Regions from separate parts of the Bradyrhizobium sp. Bra64 genome, predicted to be linked through region 1. Evidence: predicted binding sites of a transcription regulator. Region 1 holds the regulator's gene; each other region holds the start of a gene.

Region 1 (5,182 bases):
TGCCGGTCGTCTCGGCGCTGGTGATGCCGGCGGGGCTGTTGGGCCTGCTTGCGGCGCCGTTCGGGCTCGACAGCGTGTGCTGGTGGCTGATGGGAATCGGCATCGACTGGATGATCGCGGTCTCGCGCTGGGTCGCCGCATTACCGGGCGCGGTCGGCCGCATCCCGGCCTTCGGCATCGCGCCGCTGATCGCGGCCAGCCTCGGGATCATCGTGATGGGCCTGCTGCGCACGCCGCTGCGTTGGTCCGGCGCGCTGGTGTTGCTGGCCGCGATTACCTGGGGGCTGGCCGCGCGCCAGCCCGACATCCTGATTGCCGGCGACGGTGCGAGTGTCGCGGTGCGGGGCAGGGACGGGCAACTGCATCTGATCCGGGCCAGCAAGGACGGCTTTCTGCTCAAGGAATGGCTGGCTGCCGACGCCGATCCGCGCGATGGCGGTCATGCCTCGCTGGCCGACGGCGTGTCCTGCGACGAGTCCGGCTGCGTGACGCCGCTCGGCGACGGGCGGTTGGTCGCGCTGGCACTGCGCATCGACGCGTTGGCGGACGATTGCAGCCGGGCCGCGCTTGTGGTGACGGCGCGTCCCGTGCCGCCCGATTGCGCCGCGATGGTGGTCGATCGGCAGCGGCTCGCGAGCCAGGGCGCGCTGGCCCTGACGCAGCGGGGGGACGGCTTTGCGGTTCAGGCGGTGAGGGCGCGAGGTGCGAGCCGCCCCTGGTTGCCGGCCGGCGCCGGCGAAGGTGATTTCGACGGCAGTCTTGCGCCGAAGACGGCTGCGCCCCGCAACCGCGACGTAACGCCGGCGGAGACCGACTTGCAGGCCGACGATTGAACCGATCGGGCAGGGCATGATCCGGAAAAGTGCGAAGCGGTTTTCCGAAAAGGTCATGCTCAAACAAGAACGCTAAAGCGCGATGATGATTCATCGCAATCTCATCGCGCTTTAGAGGTACCAGGCCAGCACGGCTTCGAGCGTGCTGTTGCCGATGACCGGCAAGGCCACCATCCGGCTCAGTCCGGATGCGCAGGCCTCAGAGCCGGCGGCCGAGCCGTCATGCGCGAGCTCGTCGTTGAGCGCGGGCATGCCGGTGGCCCAGGCGCCACCGATGCTGCCTTCGCCCCTGGCGATGGATTTTCCTGCATAAAGCGCGGCGAGGTCGGTCTGCGCACTGCAATCGCCGGCGCGAAAGACCAGCGCCGAGCGGGTCTCGTTCGGAACCCATATCTCGAAGCGTCGCGCGATCGGCGTGGCTTGCGCGGAGAGGAATGTCAGTACCCAGGTATGGTCTACGCCGGTCCGATAGGGAACGCCGACGCCCAGATTGATCCTGACCTTGGCCGCGTCCTCCCAGCGCAGGAAGCTCTTCGCATCGTGCAGGTCCTTGATGATCAGCGGCAGCCCCGCCTTCCAGGTCCGCCCGGGCAGGCCAAAACCGCGCGGAAATTTGGTGTGGCGGGAGTTGAATTCGAACATGTCGGCGGTGCCGTAGTAGCCGTCGACGAGCCCCATCTCGTGGGAGACGACAGGGTCGTTGTGCCAGAGCTCGATCGCGCCGACATGGGCCTCTTCTTCACCGCAGAACAGCACCATGACGGCCTGGAGGAATTCGCCGGCGAACACGGGCACCGCCACCCCACAGGTGAGGCCGGCTGCGAGGGCCTGATCGGTACGCTTGAAATAGGAGTTGGCGAATTTGGTGAGGATCACGGGGTGGCCGGAGGCCCAGGCCTTGCCGGGAAGGCCCTCGTCATATCCGAAATGCAAGCCTTCGCTGATGGCCTTGAACGCGGACAGCCCTTCGCCGTAGAGGCCGCCACCGAACTCCAGCCGCATGCGCGTCCGGTCCGGCACCCAGAGTTCAACGACGCGAATGAAGGTTTTCATCGAGCATGTCCGCCGTCTCAAGCCTTGACAGCATCGGTCATTTGGCTGTGTGGCGGACGTTCAAAATTCAGGCAGGGCGGCTCAAACTTCGTGCGGCGGGAAAAGCGCAACGGCTTGGTCGATCCGATCGGATTTCGCGGGGCGCAAGCCATACCGTCTCGCCGGCCACGGCCGGCGATGGCAATTCGATCCTGGCCTCCGACCTTGCGGCCGGAAGCGGCCGTGTTCAGCCGATCGGCAGCCGGGTAATCGTCGGCTGTCTGTCGGCAGTGATCTGCGGCTTGTGCTCGCGTTCGCCGGCCGGCTGCTGCGTCACCGGCAGTTGCAGCACGGTTGCGTGCTGGCCTTCAACGAGCTGCGTTACCAGCACGTATTTACCGTCGGGGAATTCGATCGCGTCATGATGGCGATCGGGAATGTGCGGATCGATCTTGCCGAACTTCCCGACGCGGGAATTGATGGTGCGCGTCCAGATCCAGCGATTGTCGTAGCGGACGTTGTCGGCAAAGGCGAGCTCCGTTCCCGGCAGCAGGCAGACGGCAACTGTCGGATCGGCTGCGGACGCAAAGCCGCGCGTGGAGGTGCCGCGGAAGGTTGTCGTGACGATCGTCTCGCCGACTTCGGCGGGGCGCGACGCGACGGCATGCAGGCTGTAGTCACACATCGGGTGCTCCTCTTGCGAAGACAGCGACCCGCGTCTCTTATCGAGGCGCAGGCCTCTATCAGAGTTCAAGCACGCAACGGTCTGCTTGGTTGTAGGCAAATCTGCGGCTGGGATCCGCAGGCCACGATCACATTAACTTTCCCGAATCCAATAGGAACAAAGCCTCGTCCCGTGCATTCTGCAGGCGCGTGTCAGCGCCCTGAGGGGGCCGACCATCCCGAATAATGCCAGCTCGGTTGCGACGGCAGGCAATTGCATTGCGGCCGGCGCGGGCTCGTTCGCTAACCGCCACCTTTGCAGACAGGGCGAGGCGGTTGTGCGGCGGCTTGCGACGCTGATACTGCGATCAGCGCCGCCGCGACTGTGCTCAAGACGATCTGGCGCATGGCTGTTTCCTCGAGCTGCTGAGGCCGCGAAGCGGTGCTGCTTCATGCGGCGTGCCGAGGATGAAGCGCCGGAGGAGGGGCCGGATAATCTGCGCGAAACCAGAAAGACTACCCAGCGGGAGCGGACAATCGTCCGCTCCAATCGTTGATGGCGATCGTTGCTCATGCGAGCGCGGATGCGCCGGATACTTTCCGGTATCAGTATTTCCGGTACAGGCCGATCAGCTTGCCCTGAATCTTCACCCTGTTGGGCGGCAGGATGCGCACCTCATAGGCCGCGTTGGCGGGCTCGAGCGCGATCGAGGCGCCGCGACGGCGGAAGCGCTTGAGCGTCGCTTCCTCGTCGTCGATCAGCGCCACCACGATGTCGCCGGTATCGGCACTCTCGTTGCGCTGGATCAGCGCCATGTCGCCGTCGAGGATGCCGGCCTCGACCATGGAATCGCCGCGCACTTCGAGCGCGTAATGCTCGCCCGAGCCGAGCATGTCAGGCGGTACGCTGATGGTATGGCTGCGGGTTTGCAACGCCTCGATCGGCGTGCCGGCCGCGATGCGGCCCATTACCGGCACGGCAACGGGACGTTCGCCCTCGTCGGCAGACAGGCTTGAGCTCGCGCGGACCTTGCCGAGGTTGCCCTCGATGACGCTCGGCGTGAAGCCGCGGCGGCTGCCGGCGGCCGCCTGGAGCTCGGGCAGCTTGATGACTTCGATCGCGCGGGCGCGGTTGGGGAGGCGACGGATGAACCCGCGCTCCTCGAGCGCCGTGATCAGGCGGTGGATGCCCGACTTCGAGCGCAAGTCGAGCGCATCCTTCATCTCGTCGAAAGAAGGCGGCACGCCGCTTTCCTTCAGACGTTCACTGATGAACCGCAGAAGCTCGTATTGTTTGCGCGTTAACATCTCGACCTAAGTCCCCCGGTTGATGTCGTTCGATTCCGAGACGCTGAATTCAGCAATATGCCGCGACATGCTCGAAACAAATCATGAACGGACACTATATGTTCGATACATGTTCCGCAACTGCTTAATTTACCGTGAACAGAGCAAAGTTCGCGGAACGCGCATTGGCGGGACGCTCAGACGGGGAGCCGCAACACTTCGCAAGGCGAGCCCGCCTCGGCTTTCGGCGCGAACGGTGCGCGCACGAGAAGTGCCTGTGCCGCAGCGAGATTCGCAAGCAACGAAGAATCCTGATGGCTGACGGGAAGGGCGACGAGCGTGCCGTCGTCGCGCTGCTCCAGACGTGCGCGCAGATAGTCCTCGCGCTGGTCGTTGGCGCCGACGTCGCGGCCGAGCACGGCGCGCTCGCGGTGATGATGAATTGCGGCCCGGCCCGACAACGCGCGAATCAGCGGCACCATGAACAGGAAGGCGCACACATAGGACGACACGGGATTGCCGGGCAGGCCGATCACAGCCATCGCGCCGAGCCGTCCATGCATCATCGGCTTGCCCGGCCGCATCGCGATCTTCCAGAAGGCCATCGCGACGGCTTCGTCCCTCAGCGCCTGCTGGACCAGATCGTGGTCGCCGACCGATGCGCCGCCGGTAGTGATGAGGACGTCTGCGCCGCTCGCGCGCGCGCGGCGGATGCCGGCGGTGGTGGCCTCCAGCGTGTCGGCGGCAATACCGAGGTCGATGGTTTCGGCCCCCTCGCTGCGAGCCAGCGCATGCAGGGCATAGCCGTTGGAATAGACGATCTGGCCGTGACCGGGCGTGGTGCCCGGCATCACCAGCTCGTCGCCGGTGGCGAGGATTGCGATCTTCGGACGGCGGCTGACGGCGAGGTGGGGGTGATTCATCCCGGCGGCGAGCGCGAGGTCGCGCTCGGTGAGCCGGCTGCCCTTGCGCAGGAGCACGTCGCCCTCGCGGAAATCGACGCCCGCGGGGCGGATGTGCCGGCCGGAGATCGCGGCTTCCTTGATCGTGATGCGCTTGCCGTCAGCGACGGTGTCCTCCTGGATCACCACGGCATCCGCGCCATCGGGAACGACGCCGCCGGTGAAGATCCGCACGGCCTCGCCGGCGCCGACCGATCCTGCGAACGGCCGGCCCGCGGCGACCTCGCCGATCACGGCGAGGGTCGAACCGATCGTTGCGGCATCGGCCGCGCGCACCGCGTATCCGTCCATCGCCGACATTGCCTGCGGCGGCTGCGTGCGCCGCGCGACGACGTCGCGCGTGAGCACGCGATGGTAGGCGTTGTCGAGGGAAACCGTCTCCTCCGGCAGCGGATCCGCACCCGC
Region 2 (5,182 bases), on a different contig from region 1:
CTTGTTGTCGCGGTCCTTGCCCTCGAAGCGGCGGTTCTTGTCGTCACGTCCCTCGGGACGCGGCGCAGCTTCGCCACCACCTTCGCGCGGCTTGCGGAAATCCCTGCCGCCATCTCTGCGATGACCACCATGACGATGGCGCTCGCCCGGCTTCGCGCCTTCGGCAGCTTCGCCGGGCGCAGCCTCGGCGGGCGCGGCGCCGGCTTCGGCACCGGTCTGCGGACGCTGGTGATGACGCTGGTGGCGATGGCGCTCGTGGCGCGGCTTGCGGTCCTCGTGACGGCCGCCGGGACGCCAGACCTCGACGAGCTCAGGCTCGGCGAGCGCAGCTGCAGCCTCCGCAGGCGCAGCGGCATCGGCGGATGCGGCAGCTTCCGTAGCAGCGGTCTCGGCGGGCGCGATCTCTTCGGCAGCTTCAACGGGGGCCGCAACTTCTTCTGCCGGCGGTGCGATGCCGGGGGCATCTTCCGGCGTGACGGGAGCTTCGGCCGACGCTTCGAGGACCGGCTCCTCATGCGCGGGCTCGTCGTGCAGCTCCATGCCGGGCGCGTCTTCGACGGTGACCGGCTCTGCTGATGCGGCTTCGATCGATGCGGCTGCCTCTTCAGGCAGGCCGGCAACGGCCTCGGCCGCGGTCTCGCTCGATGCGTCGGCGCTGCCCTCCGCGGGCGGCGTCTCTGCGGCGACCGTCTCGGCCACGACCGGCTTCTGCGGCAGCGGCGGACGCTTCTCCATGCGGTAGCCGAGTGCGCGCAGCACGGAGGCGAAATCCTCGCCGGCCGAGCCCGTGAGCGAGGTCATCGCCTGCGTCACGACAAAGCAGCGGCCGTCGAACGCGCCGGCGGGCTTTTCGCCGGGCGAATTGTCGCGCCAGGCCAGCGCCGGGCGGATCAGATCGGCCAGGCGCTCCAGAATGTCGACGCGCACGGCGCGCTCGCCGGCCTGCTTGTAGCCGAGCACGCGATAGGCATCGCGCGGCAGCTGCTTGTCGACCGGGAACGAGGTGCGGCCGGAAGATGCCAGATGCTGCGCGCCCGACAGCGACGACAGATCGACATTGTCCTGCTTCAGCGCCCAGAGCAGCGCGGCCAGCGCACGCGCGGCGGGCTTCAAGAGGCCGGGGAAATAGAGGTGATAGGCGCCGAAGCGGACGCCGTATTTGCGCAAGGTCGCGCGCGAGGGCTGGTCGAGATCCTTCAGCTCGTTGGCGATCTTGGGCCGTTCGAGCACGCCGAGCGCCTCGACGAGCTGATAGGCGATGCCGCGGGCGATGCCGGTGACGTCCTCGGCCTTGGACAGCTCGAACATCGGACCGAGCAGCTTTTCGATATGCGTCTTGAGCCAGAGCTCGAGCCGGGCCTGCACCTTGTCGCGTGGGCCGCCCGTGAGACGCTCGTCCGAGATGATGCGGATACGCGGATGCAGCGCATCCTCTGCGGCGGACAGCCGCGCCACGGCATCGCCGGTCCAGCGGATGGTGCCTTCTGAGGTCAGCACGAACTGATCGTCCGGCGCGTTGCCCAGTTTTTCGGCGCGCGCGTTGATTTCGCCGGCGAGCACCGCTTGCGCGGCAGCCTGCAAGGCTTTCGCATCGGAGCCGGCTTCCGCCGCATCCGGTGCAAAGGTGAAGCCATCGAGACGGCCGATGACATGGCCTTCGACGATGACTTCGCCGGTCTTGCCGATTTCCGTATTCAAGCTCGTGTTCTCCCGCAGGCGGCGCATCAATACACTGGTCCGGCGATCAACGAAACGCTCAGTCAAGCGTTCATGGAGCGCATCCGATAATTTATTTTCGACCTCCCGCGCGATCCCCTGCCAGCGTTCGGGGTCTTTGAGCCAGTCCGGGCGGTTGGCAACGAAGGTCCAGGTGCGAATCTGCGCGATCCGGGCCGACAGCGTGTCGATGTCGCCGTCGACGCGGTCGGCCTGGTCGATCTGGGCCGCGAACCAGGCATCGGGAATGCATCCCTTCTTCATCAGGAAGCCGTAGAGCGTCGTCACCAGCTCGGCATGGGCCGCCGGCGACAGTTTTCGGTAGTCGGGGACCTGGCAGGCCTCCCACAGCCGTTCCACCGCTTCCTTGCCATGTGCGGTGTCGCGCACCTCGACGTCGCGGGCGGCGTGGTCGAGCACGCGCATGTCCTCGGCGATCGGCGCGCGCGTCAGCGCCTCGTGGCCGGGCGACTGGTTCAGCGAGACCTGGAGCGCGCCCAGCGAGGTGAAATCCAGCCTCGAATTGCGCCATTGCAGCATCTTCACGGGATCGAAGGTGTGGTTCTGCAGCGCGTTGACGAGCTCGGGCTCGAACGGCGCGCAGCGGCCGGTGGTGCCGAAGGTGCCGTTGCGGGTGGCGCGGCCGGCGCGGCCGGCGATCTGCGCGAATTCGGACGGCGTCAGCCGGCGGAACTGGTAGCCGTCGAACTTGCGGTCGGAGGCGAAGGCGACGTGGTCGACGTCGAGATTGAGGCCCATGCCGACGGCGTCGGTGGCGACGAGATAGTCGACCTCGCCGTTCTGGAACATCTCGACCTGCGCGTTGCGCGTGCGCGGCGAGAGCGAGCCCAGCACCACGGCGGCGCCGCCGTGCTGGCGGCGGATCAGCTCGGCGATGGCGTAGACCTCGTCGGCGGAGAAGGCGACGATGGCGGTGCGGCGCGGCTGCCGCGTGATCTTTCGGTCGCCGGCGAATTCGAGCTGCGACAGCCGCGGCCGCGTGATCATGGACACGCCGGGCAGCAGCCGCTCGATGATCGGGCGCATCGTGGCGGCGCCCAGCAGCAGCGTCTCGTCGCGGCCGCGGCGGTTGAGGATGCGGTCGGTGAAGACGTGGCCGCGTTCGAGATCGGAGGCGATCTGGACCTCGTCGACGGCGAGGAACGAGACGTCGAGATCCCTAGGCATCGCCTCGACGGTCGAGACCCAATAGCGCGGGCTCTTCGGCTTGATCTTCTCCTCGCCGGTCACAAGCGCGACGGCTTCGCTGCCGACCCGCGCGGCGATCTTGTTGTAGACCTCGCGCGCGAGCAGGCGCAGCGGCAGGCCGATCATGCCGGAGGGATGCGCGAGCATCCGCTCGATGGCGAGATGGGTCTTGCCGGTGTTGGTGGGGCCGAGCACCGCAGTGACGCCGGCGCCGGGGAGCCGCTCGGAAGCGAAGGGGGAGGAAGAAAAGGGCATCTGGGAGATTAGGTAATGGCGGATTGGGGCGAATGTCAGTGCCGTTGTGCCGACCCTCATCCTGAGGAGCGCGTCAGCGCGTCTCGAAGGATGAAGGCCCGGATGGTGCCATGGAGGGAGCCGGGCCCCTCGCCCTTCGAGACAGCCGCTTGCGCGGCCTCCTCGGGGTGAGGGGATCAAACAGCGGAGTGCGTGGCGCCGCTCCCCAAATCCCGCGCAACTGTCTCACTTTGCGACGCTTTTCCCTGTGTCCTTAAACTTCGGAACGACTCTAGAACGAATCGCGGCCGAATCGCTGACTCCGGCCAGAGTCCTGTTCCGTTCACTCAACATGTCGCGGGAGGCTTATTGGGTGTGCACTAGATGGAGTTTTGGGCTGCCGCACAAGCGACGTTTCGATGGCGGATTCGTTAAAGCTGGGGACGGCGCGGAGTCGAATCAGAATCGGGGAGGAGTCAAATGGATTCCCGGCACCGGGCCCCTCCAAGACAAAACTGCGAAAACAACCCCATGCACAGTAGAAACGGGTCCGCCGCGGGGGACCGGGCGATCTTGTATAACGTATTGATGTAGATGTCTTTTTTACCATCCCTTGGAGAGGGAGGTTAAAGTCACTGCGTCTTGGCGACCCTGGGCGGCTGCGCCGAGGTGATGAAGCTGGTGGCTTCCAGCATGGCCGGGCCAAGCGGTGTCGGCACCTTCAGCCAGAACGGCACCAGGATGCGCGTGCCCGCGATCGGCGCGAAGGCGACCTCGATGTTGCGCTGGGCGGCGAGGTATTTGATCACGGGGCGGTCGGGGATGTAGCCGGCGACGGGCACGAAATACATCGAGCAGACCACGACGGGGCCGCGATAGCCCTTCTCCGCCTTCACGGTCTCCATGCGCTTGAAATCGAGCTTCAGCTCGTAGCGCATGCGGCCGTCGAACACCGGCGCGGAATTGTGGCAGGCATCCGGCCCCACGGGATCGCCGGTGCCGGGCACGCGCAGCAGCGAGGCCGTCATCGGGTCCCAGACGCCGCGGCGATGCGCGTCGGTGACGAGGATGCGGTCGGGATCGACCGGCGGCTCCGGCTCGATGCCGAACTCCTTCACATTGCCCTTGTCGAGGGTGATGTGGATATTTTCCGTCTTCTTCGAGGTGGTGGTGGAGGCCTGGTAGCCGGTCGCGACCAGCGCGCCGTTGACGACGCGCCCCTGCGAGGCGCCGGTGCCGGACCCGCCCGCGAACGATTTCAAAAGCCCCGTGGTGCCGCCGCTGGCCGCGGCCGCGAACACGTCGTCCTGGATGTCGATGTTCCAGGCGCCCTTGCCGACGGGAATGCCCGCCAGCGTCGCCTCGTACTGCGCCTCGAGCTTGCCCTGCGCCGCCACGGGATCGGCCACCCACGCCAGCGCCAGCCCGCAAAGGGCGGCCGTGGCCAGCCGGCCGGCAGAGCGCGGACCGGCCGCGCGCGGCTCCGTTGAGCGCAGGCCGGGCGCAGGATGGGGCGTTGTGAGCACGAAACAATCCAATCGAGGCGCGAACGGTTGTTACTTAAGCCAAAAACCGCGGCACACAATGTATCCGGGCATGTCAGGCGCGGAACTCCACCTGATATTTCGGGTGCGAATACGCCCTTTATGTGATGGTAAGGGGTTTTAAACATTGCCGTTTTGGTGATCGGCGGGCGCCGCGGGCGCGAACACCTCTCCCGCTCTCGTCCGCCGAAGTTTCGGCGAAGGCGGACGCGCGAGAGGAGGCACACCGCCGCCGGCTCGGGCCGCCAAAACCCGCCCCAAAACCTTGACGGCCCGTCCCTTCCCCCCTATACGTCCGCCGCTCCCTGCAAGGACGAAAGAATTAGCCCCCGTGGCGCCCCGGATGGCGGCCGCACTCGTTGGGGGCTCGAACCAAGGATTTTTGCCATGTCTCGCCGCTGCGAACTGACGGCCAAGGGCCCCCTCGTCGGCCACAAGGTCAGCCACTCCAACATCAAGACCAAGCGCCGCTTCCTGCC
Region 3 (5,182 bases), on a different contig from region 1:
CTTGTCGAAAAAACGCTGCATGGTTTTTCGGGTCGTGCCCTAGAGCTTGTAGGCCGTGCGAAATCCACCCCAGTGCCGGCCCTGCACGCGGATCGGGACGTCGATCTCGCGCATCATCACCGTGTTCCCGTTGCCCATGTCGCGCGCATAGCTCTGGATCAGATACGAGCGCAGGTTGCGCGCGGCAGCCAACCCAGCCGGATCGTTGAACATCCGCCGGTTGCGGCTGTTGGCCGTGTTCCAGGCGACGTCACCCGGCCGCTGCGGATGCGATAGATCCTGTTGTGCACCGGCAGGAAGCCGTTGCGATCGACCATGGCGCAGAACGCCATGCGCGGGTCCTTGGCCAGGAAGGCTTCCTGGAACGAGGGCAGCGCGCGATCGGCCCAGTCCAGATATCTGGTGCGGTATTGCTGCGGATTGGTTGCGGCGATCTCGGCGTAATCGGTGTCGAAGAGGTCGTCGATCCTGACGTCGCCGCTTGCGATCGCCTGCTCGAAGATCCCGGTCAGCGCGTTGCCCGCCTCCATGGCACGGGTGACGAACTCGGTGTTTTCTTCGTGGATCGACCAGAGCCTGTCCTCGATCTTCTCGTTCAGCTCGGCATTGGGACCGACGAATTGCGCGCGGGCGCCCGCCTTGGATTGCTCGACCACGCGAAGGCGGCAGGCGCCGACGTCTTCGAGCGTGCCTTCGATCATTGCTTGCGGTGCAAGGCGGCCCGCCTCCGCGCCGCCGATCAGCACGCCGTCCATCGCGATCTCGTAAACCGGCCATACGCCGCGCGCGGTTTCGAGCTTGAGATGGCAGGGCAGTCGCTCGGTCTTGCGGCGATCCTCGTTCTCGCTCTGGCGGAGCAGCACGGCGCAGCGCGATTTCAGTTTCTGCGCGAATGCGGTGACGGCCTTGCCGGCGCTGGCGACGTTCTCGCCGTGGGTCTCGGCCGCCTTGGTCGCAGCATCGATCTCGGCCGCGCTTTCGCCGACCGAGATGATGAACTCCGACGCGCTTGTCGCGTTGCCGGAGACCTCGCTGGTGGTGGCGTTCTGTTCGGCGACCGCGCCGTTGACGGTCTCGAACACCGGGCGGATTGCCTCGATGGCCTGCGAGATGCGGTGGACGGCATCGGCTGAGCCGGCCGCGTCGCGCTGCAGCGCGTCGATCTTTTTGGTGATCTCTTCCGTCGCGCCCTGGGTCTGCACCGCGAGTGCCTTGACCTCGGTGGCGACGACCGCAAAGCCTTTGCCCGCAGCCCCCGCACGCGCGGCCTCGATGGTCGAGTTGAGCGCAAGCAGCGTCGTCTGCCGCGCGATCTGCGCGATCAGATTGACGACGTTGCCGATGGCGGCCGAGGACTCGCGCAGCCGATCGACATTGGCGCGGGCTTCCTGGGCTGCGGCGCTGGCCTCGTCGGCCAGCTTGCCGGCCTCGCGAACCTGCGCCCCGATCCCCAGCGCCGACTGGGTGAACTTGTCGGCGGCATGGGCAAAGGTGGAGGCGGTCGACTGCGCAGCGTTGGTCCGGCCGGTCAGGGCATCGGTGCGGTCGCGAATGGCGGCGAGCGTCGTGGCCGTCGCCTCGGCGCCGCCAGCCACCGAATTGGCGGCACGCTCGAGCTGGCGAATCATCGCTCCAAGCTCGAGTTCCAGCAGTTCCAGGATTTCCTTGGCAGAATCCGCGTCGACGGCCGCAGCGGGTTCGGAATTGGCCGCAGGCTGCGCAGCCTGCGGGGCTGCCGCGGGCGCAGTCATGTCCGGCAGACGCTTCCGAAATAGTCCGAACGCCATCAGGTCTCTCTTGTCGGGGGACGGTCCGACGCTATTTTCGCAGGCTGGAATGAAATCAGGGTTAACGAAGCCTGACATCTAGGCACAAGACAGTAAGGTGTTACCTTAAAGTCGTAGAGCCTCTTTCTTTCCGGTGGGGGCGCGGCTTATAACGCCGCGCTTCCCACGCTCATCTTTTGGCGCACGATTCCTTAGAGAAGACACGCATGGCCGGACATTCCCAATTCAAGAACATCATGCACCGCAAGGGGCGGCAGGATGCCCAGAAGTCGAAGCTGTTCGGCAAGCTGGCGCGGGAAATCACCGTCGCGGCCAAGCTGGGGACACCCGACCCCAACATGAACCCGCGCCTGCGCGCGGCGATCATCGCGGCGCGTCAGGAGAACATGCCGAAGGACAATATCGAGCGCGCGGTCAAGAAGGCGCTCGGCAGCGAGGGCGAGAACTACGACGAGATCCGCTACGAGGGCTACGGTCCCGGCGGCGTCGCCGTCATCGTCGAGGCGCTGACCGACAACCGCAACCGTGCCGCTTCCGACATCCGCTCCTTCTTCACCAAATCCGGCGGCAATCTCGGTGAAACCGGCTCGGTCTCCTTCATGTTCGACCGTACCGGCATCGTCGAGTACGACCGCGGCGTCGCCTCCGACGACGCGGTGCTGGATGCCGCGATCGAGGCCGGCGCCGACGACGTGATCTCGGGCGAGAACGGCCACGAGATCTATGCCTCGACCGAAGGCTATCGCGACGTCGCCAAGGCGCTGGAAGCCAGGTTTGGCGAGCCGCGCAAGGCCGCGCTGATCTGGAAGCCTCAGAACACGGTCGCGGTGGACGACGAGACCGGCGAGAAGCTGCTCAAACTGATGGACCTGCTCAACGAGCACGACGACGTCCAGAACGTCTATGCCAATTTCGAGGTGTCGGACGCGCTGATGGCGAAGATGGGCGGGTAGGGCGATCAGGGCGATCGCGTGGACGGTGCGCTCCCTCGCCCCGCTCTTGCGGGAAGAGGCGAAGAGCAGCCCCCCGCTTTCCCCTGTTACTTCCGTTCTGTTTCTGTTTCGCTCCAAGCAGCCAGCCGCTATCACTGGCCCATGACTGCGCTCCCGATTCGTGGCCCCATTCGCATCATCGGCATCGACCCCGGCCTGCGCCGTACCGGCTGGGGCGTGATCGAGGCCGAGGGCAATCGTTTGATCTATGTCGCCTGCGGCTCGGTGGAACCGCCGGACGATCTGCCGCTGTCGAACCGGCTGCTCGCCATCCACGAAGGGCTTGCGGCGGTGCTGTCCGATCACAAGCCGATGGAAGCCGCCGTCGAGCAGACCTTTGTGAACAAGGACGGCGTCGCGACGCTGAAACTCGGCCAGGCGCGTGGCGTCGCCATGCTGGCGCCCGCGATGTTCGGCATCAGTGTTGCCGAATACGCGCCCAACCGGGTGAAGAAGACGGTGGTCGGCGCCGGCCATGCCGACAAGCAACAGATCGCGATGATGCTCAAGATCTTGCTGCCCAAGGCCGATCCGCCGTCCGCGGACGCCGCCGACGCGCTCGCCATCGCCATCACCCACGCCCATCACCGCCAGAGCACGGCGCTCAGGTTGAAGGTGGTGGGGTTATGATCGGCAAGCTCAAGGGCCTGATCGATTCCTACGGCGAGGATTATGTCGTCCTCGACGTCGGCGGCGTCGGTTACCAGGTGCATTGCTCGGCGCGCACGCTCCAGCATCTGCCGGCGCCCGGCGAGGCCGCAGTGCTGTCGATCGAGACTTATGTCCGCGAGGACCAGATCAAGCTGTTCGGCTTCCGCACCGACCAGGAGCGCGAATGGTTTCGCCTGCTCCAGACCGTGCAGGGCGTCGGGGCCAAGGTCGCGCTGGCCGTGCTCGGCACGCTGGCGCCGTCCGATCTCGCCAACGCGATTGCGCTGCGCGACAAGGCCGCGGTGGCGCGCACGCCGGGCGTCGGTCCCAAGGTGGCCGAGCGCATCGTCACGGAGTTGAAAGACAAGGCGCCGGCCTTCGCCAATGTCGACCCGGCCGTCGTGCACCTCGCCGGTGCCATCGACGACCAGCGCGCGCCGCGCCCGGTGGCGGATGCGATCTCCGCGCTGGTCAATCTCGGCTACGGCCAGCCGCAGGCCGCCGCCGCGATCGCATCGGCGTCGCGCAGCGCCGGTGAGGGGGCGGAGACGGCGCAGCTGATCCGGCTCGGGTTGAAGGAGCTGGCGAAGTGAGCGATCCCAAGGCCAACCGCATGGTCACGCCGGAGCGCCGCAGCGACGATGTCGGCGACACCGCGTTGCGGCCGCAATCGCTGTCCGACTTCGTCGGCCAGCAGCAGGCGCGCAAGAATCTCTCGATCTTCATCGAGGCGGCGCGCAAGCGCGGCGAGGCGCTGGATCACGTGCTGTTCGTCGGTCCGCCCGGCCTCGGCAAGACCACGCTGGCGCAGATCGTCGCGAAGGAACTCGGCGTCGGCTTTCGCGCCACGTCAGGCCCCGTGATCGCCAAGGCCGGCGATCTCGCCGCGCTGCTCACCAACCTCGAGGAGCGCGACGTGCTCTTCATCGACGAGATCCATCGCCTCAGCCCCGCGGTCGAAGAGGTGCTCTATCCCGCGATGGAGGATTTTCAGCTCGACCTCATCATCGGCGAAGGGCCGGCGGCGCGCTCGGTCAAGATCGAGCTGTCGAAATTCACCCTCGTCGGCGCCACCACGCGCGCCGGGCTGCTCACCAATCCTTTGCGCGATCGCTTCGGCATTCCGGTCCGGCTCAACTTCTACACCATCGAGGAGCTGGAAAGCATCGTTACCCGCGGCGCGCGCGTGCTCAATGTCGGCATGAGTGCTGACGGCGCCAACGAGATCGCGCGCCGCGCCCGCGGCACGCCGCGCATCGCCGGCCGCCTGCTGCGCCGCGTGCGCGATTTCGCCTCGGCGGCCGATGCCGACGAGATCGACCGCAAGATCGCCGACCACGCGCTGAGTGCGCTCGAGGTCGACGCCGCGGGCCTGGACGCCATGGACCGTCGCTATCTCACGACCATCGCGACGAACTATGGCGGCGGCCCGGTTGGCGTCGAGACGATGGCTGCCGCGCTCTCCGAGCCGCGCGATGCCATCGAGGACATCATCGAGCCCTATCTCATCCAGTGCGGCTATCTCCAGCGCACCCCGCGCGGCCGGCTGCTCACCTCGCACGCGTTCCGCCATCTCGGCATTGCCGAACCGTCGCGCGATGCCGCGGCGCAATTCGGCTTGTTCGGCACCGACGAGGCCGACGACTGATGCGCACGTCGCGGGCGCCGGATGTCATGAACTTCCGGTAATCTTTTGTGCAGACAGCCTGCACGGAGATGCTATCCGTCTGCACGAGCGCACCCCAATTCCGC
Region 4 (5,182 bases), on a different contig from region 1:
CGCCGGCTTCGTCCAGTCGATCCGCGCCTCGGCCTTGTCGATCTTGGCAGCATAGGTCACGCCGTCCTCGCTCTGCTTCCGGAGCTGAAGTCCGCCGCGGGCGAGCGCAGCCATCGCGCGCACCATCAGATCGGCGCCAAGCCGGGACAGACGGTCGTGCAAATCGGCCGCGGTCATGGTGTCGGTGATCGCCAGCCGTTCGGCCATGGCGACGTCGCCGGTGTCGAGGCCGACATCCATCTTCATCACCATGACACCGCTCTCGGCATCGCCCGCCATGATCGCGCGGTTGATGGGAGCTGCGCCACGCCAGCGCGGCAGCAGCGAGGCGTGCAGATTGTAGCAGCCGAGCTTTGGCGCATCGAGGATGACCTGCGGCAGGATCATGCCGTAGGCGACGACGACGGCCGCGTCGGCGTCAAAGGCGCGGAACTGTTCCAGCGCTTCGGGCGTCTTCAACGTCTTCGGCGTCAGCACGGGAACGCCGAGTTTTCGCGCGGCTTCCTCGACGGGGGTCGGCTGCAATTGCAGGCCGCGCCGTCCGCCCGGCTTCGGCGCGCGCGTATATACCGCCGCAATCTCGTGACCATGCGCGACGAGCTCGAGCAGCGTCGGCACGGAGAAATCGGGCGTGCCCATGAAGATCAGACGGAGGGGCATGACAAGAACTCGATACGTTCCCTCCCCCCTTGCGGGGGAGGGCTAGGGAGGGGGGTGCCACACGACGCGCTCTCTCGGTTTGAGCGCGGGCGCCTTGTTGTTTGCACTCCGCAGATCGGGAGCACCTTTTGCTGGTCTACCCCCCTCCCCTGCCCTCCCCCGCAAGGGGGGAGGGAGCAGAGTGGAGTGCCTGGCTACTAATCGCTCACTCCGCCCGCTTGGCGGCCTTCTCGAACTTCTTGATCACGCGGTCGCGCTTGAGCTTCGACAGATAGTCGACGAACAGGACGCCGTTGAGATGGTCGATCTCGTGCTGGATGCAGGTGGCGTAGAGGCCTTCGGCGTCCTCTTCGTGCACCTTGCCGTCGAGATCGGTGAAGCGCACGCGCACCTTGGCAGGCCGCTCGACCTCCTCGTAATATTCGGGGATCGACAGGCAGCCTTCCTCGTAGACCGACAGATCCTCGGAGGAGGCGATGATCTCGGGATTGATGAAGACTCGCGGCTCCGGCTTGGTCTCGCCGTCCTGGTCCGGCTTGGCCAGATCCATGGTGATGAGCCGCAGCGGCCGCGCGATCTGGATCGCCGCCAGGCCGATGCCGGGCGCGTCGTACATGGTTTCGAACATGTCGTCGGCAAGCTTGCGGATCTCCGGCGTGACCTTCTCGATCGGCTTGGAGACCAGACGCAGCTGCTTGTCGGGCAGGATGATGATTTCTCTGAGGGCCATGGCCGCGATTTAAGCTGCGCACCGGATGCGGTCAATCCGGCCGGGAACTCCGTTAACGATCCGCTAACCATAAAACTTCAGGTTTCGTTAACCACGAAAATTAGGGGGTAGTTAACCATAAACGTTCGCTATTCGTTCGTGTCGCCAGGCGAATCGGCTAGAAGGACAGGCATGAACGAGACCATTTTCATGCTCGGCGACTGGCCGGTGCGCACCATCGATGCGCTGATCGGCTTCGGCGTCCTGGTCCTCATCCTGCTGGTGATGATTGCGGTCGTGATCGCGAGGTCAGGGCGGCGCGGCGCGGAACTCGCGATGGCGAATGCCATCCGGGCCGACGAGCTCGAGGAGCGCATCAGCCAGATGCTGCACGCCCAGAGCGAGTCCTCGGGCCGGGTCGATGCCATGACCCAGGCGCTGGCCGGCCGCCAGGCCGAGATGGCGCGCGCGGTCAACGAGCGGCTGGATTCGGTGACCCACCGCGTCGGCCAGTCCATGGAGCACTCTACCCGCAACACCATGGAGAGCCTGCGCGCGCTGCACGAGCGGCTCGGCATCATCGACAGCGCCCACAAGAACCTCACCGACCTCACCACCCAGGTAACGACCTTGCGCGATGTGCTCGCCAACAAGCAGTCGCGCGGCGCCTTCGGACAAGCGCGGATGGAGGCGATCGTCCAGGACGGTCTGCCGAAGGGTGCCTACGAATTCCAGTTCACGCTTTCGACCGGCAAGCGGCCCGACTGCGTTGTGTTCCTGCCCGACCAGCGCCCGCTCTGCATCGATGCGAAATTCCCGCTGGAAGCGATGACCGCGCTGCACGACGCCCGCACCGACGAGGAGAAGCGGACCGCGGCGCAGCGGCTGCGCAGCGACGTGATGAAGCATGTCAGCGACATCGCGGAAAAATACCTCGTCACCGGCGAGACCCAGGAGATGGCGCTGATGTTCGTGCCGTCGGAATCGGTCTATGCCGAGATCCACGACGGTTTCGACGACGTGATCCAGAAGGCCTACCGCGCCCGCGTGGTGCTGGTGTCGCCCTCGCTGCTGATGCTGGCGATCCAGGTGATGCAGCAGATCATGAAGGACGCGCGCATGCGCGACGCGGCCGACCAGATCCGCACCGAAGTGATCAAGCTCGGCGACGACCTCGGCCGCCTGCGCGACCGCGTGCTGAAACTGCAGAAGCACTTTGCCGACGCCAACGAGGACGTCCGCCAGGTGCTGATCTCCGCCGACAAGATCGAGAAGCGCGCAGGAAGAATCGAGGAGCTCGATTTCAGCAAGACCGATGCGCCCGAAGGCCCGCACCTGGTGGCGACAGGTGCTCCGGAGCTGTTCCCGAGGAAGCTCCAGGCGGGGGAGTGAGGCACTTCCCTCTCCCCCGTAAGAACGGGGCGAGGGAAAGAGGCAGCGCCCCCAGAATCTGCTAACACCACCCCATGACCGCACCCGACGCGACCTCGCCCGCCGGCACCGACGCCCCCGCCACCTCCTGGCGCGACAGCCTTGCCGTTTACCTGCAACCGCGGGTGCTGATCGTGCTGTTCCTCGGCTTCTCCTCCGGGCTGCCGCTGGCGCTGTCAGGATCGACGCTCCTGGTGTGGATGCGGGAGGCCGGGGTCGATCTCAAGACCATCGGGCTATTTGCGCTGGTCGGCACGCCCTACACGCTGAAATTCCTGTGGGCGCCGCTGGTGGATGCGGTGCACGTGCCGCTGTTCACCCGCGCTTTCGGGCGGCGGCGCGGCTGGCTGGTGTTCTCGCAACTGCTGCTGATCATCGCGATCCTGCTGCTGGCGCTCACCGACCCCGCAAGCTCGCCGTTCTACGTCGCGCTGGGCGCGCTGCTGGTCGCGACGATGTCGTCAACGCAGGACATCGTGGTCGACGCCTTCCGCGTCGAAAGCCTCCCGGAGAGCGAGCAGGCCGCCGGCATGGCATCATATGTCGCGGCCTATCGCATCGGCATGCTGGTCTCGACCGCGGGCGCGCTGTTTATCGTCTCGGGCTTCGAGAGCACCGGCATTGCCCGCACGTCGGCCTGGATGTGGGGCTATGTGGTGATGGCGACGATGGTGCTGATCGGGACGATCACGGCGCTCGTCGCAACCGAGCCCGGGCAATCGGTGCGGGCGGAAGCTGCGACAAAGGCCGAGACCGCCTTCGTGCGCGTGCTGCACGCCGCGACCGGCGCCTTCTCGGAATTCCTGACGCGCAAGGACGCACTCGCCGCGCTCGCCTTCGTCGTGCTGTTCAAATTTACCGACGCCTTCTCCGGCACCATGACGGCGCCGTTCGTGATCGACCTCGGCTTCTCCCGAAACGACTATGCGGCGATCGTGAAGGGCGTTGGCCTCGCCGCAACACTGATCGGCGGCTTTGCCGGCGGCTTCGTTGCGCGGCGCTATTCGCTTTCGACCAGCCTCTGGATCGGCGGCGTGGTGCAGGCGCTCGCCAACCTCTCGTTCTCCTGGCTCGCATTCGTCGGCACCAGTCAATGGGCGCTCGCTTTCGCCATCACCTGCGAAAATTTCACCAGCGCCATCGGCACCGTGATCTTCGTCGCCTACCTTTCGGCGCTGTGCCAGAACCCGCTGCACACGGCGACACAATACGCGCTGCTCACCGCGCTTGCGGCGGTCGGGCGGACCTATCTTTCATCAGGCGCCGGCTTCGTGGCGGACACGACGGGCTGGCCGCTGTTCTTCATGATCTGCGTGCTGGTGGCGATCCCGAGCCTGGTGCTGCTCGCCTGGCTGCAGAAACGCGGGCATTTCGAGGCGCTGGGGCCGGTGCGGGTGTAGGTCGACGCTTCCACCTTCGTCATTGCGAGCGAAGCGAAGCAATCCAGAGAGCGGAGCGCGCGCTCCTACTGCTTCTTGATCAGGCTCCACTTCGTGATCACGGCCTCGCTCATCTGGCCGGGATCGTTGGCGCAGGCGACCTCGTCGACCTTGACCGAGATCTCCTTGCCGGCGAACGTCTTCAGCTGCGCGGCCTGCGCGTTACCGCTGGGAACGAGCTGGAAGGTCTCGGGCCCGGTCTCGAGATTGCAAAGCCCGTTCGGCGCTGGAAGGCGGCGTGGCTCGGAGGTGATCTGGTACATCGCAATCCGCTTGCCGGCGTTCTTGACGTCGCGCACTTTCATCGCATTCAACTCGCCCGACAGCACATCGCCGGTGTTGATCGGCTTGCCGGGCTTGGACGGCGGCGGCGCCTCGTCGCCCTGCTGCGCGGAGACGGCCGGCGTCACCAGCATCGTCATCATCGCGACCAAAGCCAATCGTGTGGCGAAAAGTTTCGTCATGTCGTCCGTTCCGTCAAGGCTGGATGGCTAGAACAGGGTGCGCTGCCGCATCGCAGCCGATAGCGTACCTTCATCGAGATAATCAAGCTCGCCGCCGACCGGCACGCCATGGGCGAGCCGCGTCACCTTCACGTTGGCGTCCTGAAGCAGGTCGGTGATGTAATGCGCCGTGGTCTGGCCGTCGACGGTGGCATTGAGGGCGAGAATGACCTCATGCACCTGCGCGTCATGTGCGCGCGCGACCAGCGCGTCGATGGTGAGGTCTTGCGGACCGACCCCGTCGAGCGGCGACAATGTCGCGCCCAGCACATGGTAGCGCCCTTGAGTCGCATTTGCCCGCTCCAGCGCCCAGAGATCGGCCACGTCGGCGACGACGACGATGATTGCAGGATCGCGCTTCGGGTCGGTGCAGACGGTGCAGGGATTTTGCGTGTCGATGTTGCCGCAGGTCTTGCAGACCTGAACCTTGTCCAGCGCGA

Evidence for each region. The regulator LexA, encoded in region 1, represses DNA repair genes until DNA is damaged. The targets are predictions, from matches to a motif close to TGTTCNNNNTGTGTTCNG.
Region 2: NR187_RS00690 (helicase-related protein) is a predicted target of LexA. The motif match lies at 3,442-3,459, and genes of this name have one in related genera.
Region 3: ruvC (crossover junction endodeoxyribonuclease RuvC) is a predicted target of LexA. The motif match lies at 2,834-2,851, and genes of this name have one in related genera.
Region 4: NR187_RS01490 (DNA recombination protein RmuC) is a predicted target of LexA. The motif match lies at 1,513-1,530, and genes of this name have one in related genera.

The regions. Positions count from the first base shown of each region.
Region 1 is NZ_JALJRD010000005.1:329,472-334,653, forward strand. It holds gene NR187_RS18500 (ComEC/Rec2 family competence protein) at 1-833, shown strand, start outside; gene NR187_RS18505 (GAF domain-containing protein) at 945-1,886, opposite strand; gene NR187_RS18510 (hypothetical protein) at 2,113-2,550, opposite strand; gene lexA (transcriptional repressor LexA) at 3,135-3,836, opposite strand; gene glp (gephyrin-like molybdotransferase Glp) at 4,013-5,182, opposite strand, start outside.
Region 2 is NZ_JALJRD010000001.1:148,951-154,132, reverse strand. It holds gene NR187_RS00690 (helicase-related protein) at 1-3,180, opposite strand, end outside; gene NR187_RS00685 (DUF3108 domain-containing protein) at 3,792-4,655, opposite strand; gene rpmB (50S ribosomal protein L28) at 5,091-5,182, shown strand, end outside.
Region 3 is NZ_JALJRD010000001.1:614,708-619,889, forward strand. It holds partial or broken gene NR187_RS02860 (methyl-accepting chemotaxis protein) at 40-1,787, opposite strand; gene NR187_RS02865 (YebC/PmpR family DNA-binding transcriptional regulator) at 1,994-2,740, shown strand; gene ruvC (crossover junction endodeoxyribonuclease RuvC) at 2,882-3,409, shown strand; gene ruvA (Holliday junction branch migration protein RuvA) at 3,406-4,023, shown strand; gene ruvB (Holliday junction branch migration DNA helicase RuvB) at 4,044-5,078, shown strand.
Region 4 is NZ_JALJRD010000001.1:314,222-319,403, reverse strand. It holds gene fmt (methionyl-tRNA formyltransferase) at 1-660, opposite strand, end outside; gene def (peptide deformylase) at 866-1,390, opposite strand; gene NR187_RS01490 (DNA recombination protein RmuC) at 1,562-2,761, shown strand; gene NR187_RS01485 (MFS transporter) at 2,836-4,200, shown strand; gene NR187_RS01480 (hypothetical protein) at 4,266-4,703, opposite strand; gene recR (recombination mediator RecR) at 4,731-5,182, opposite strand, start outside.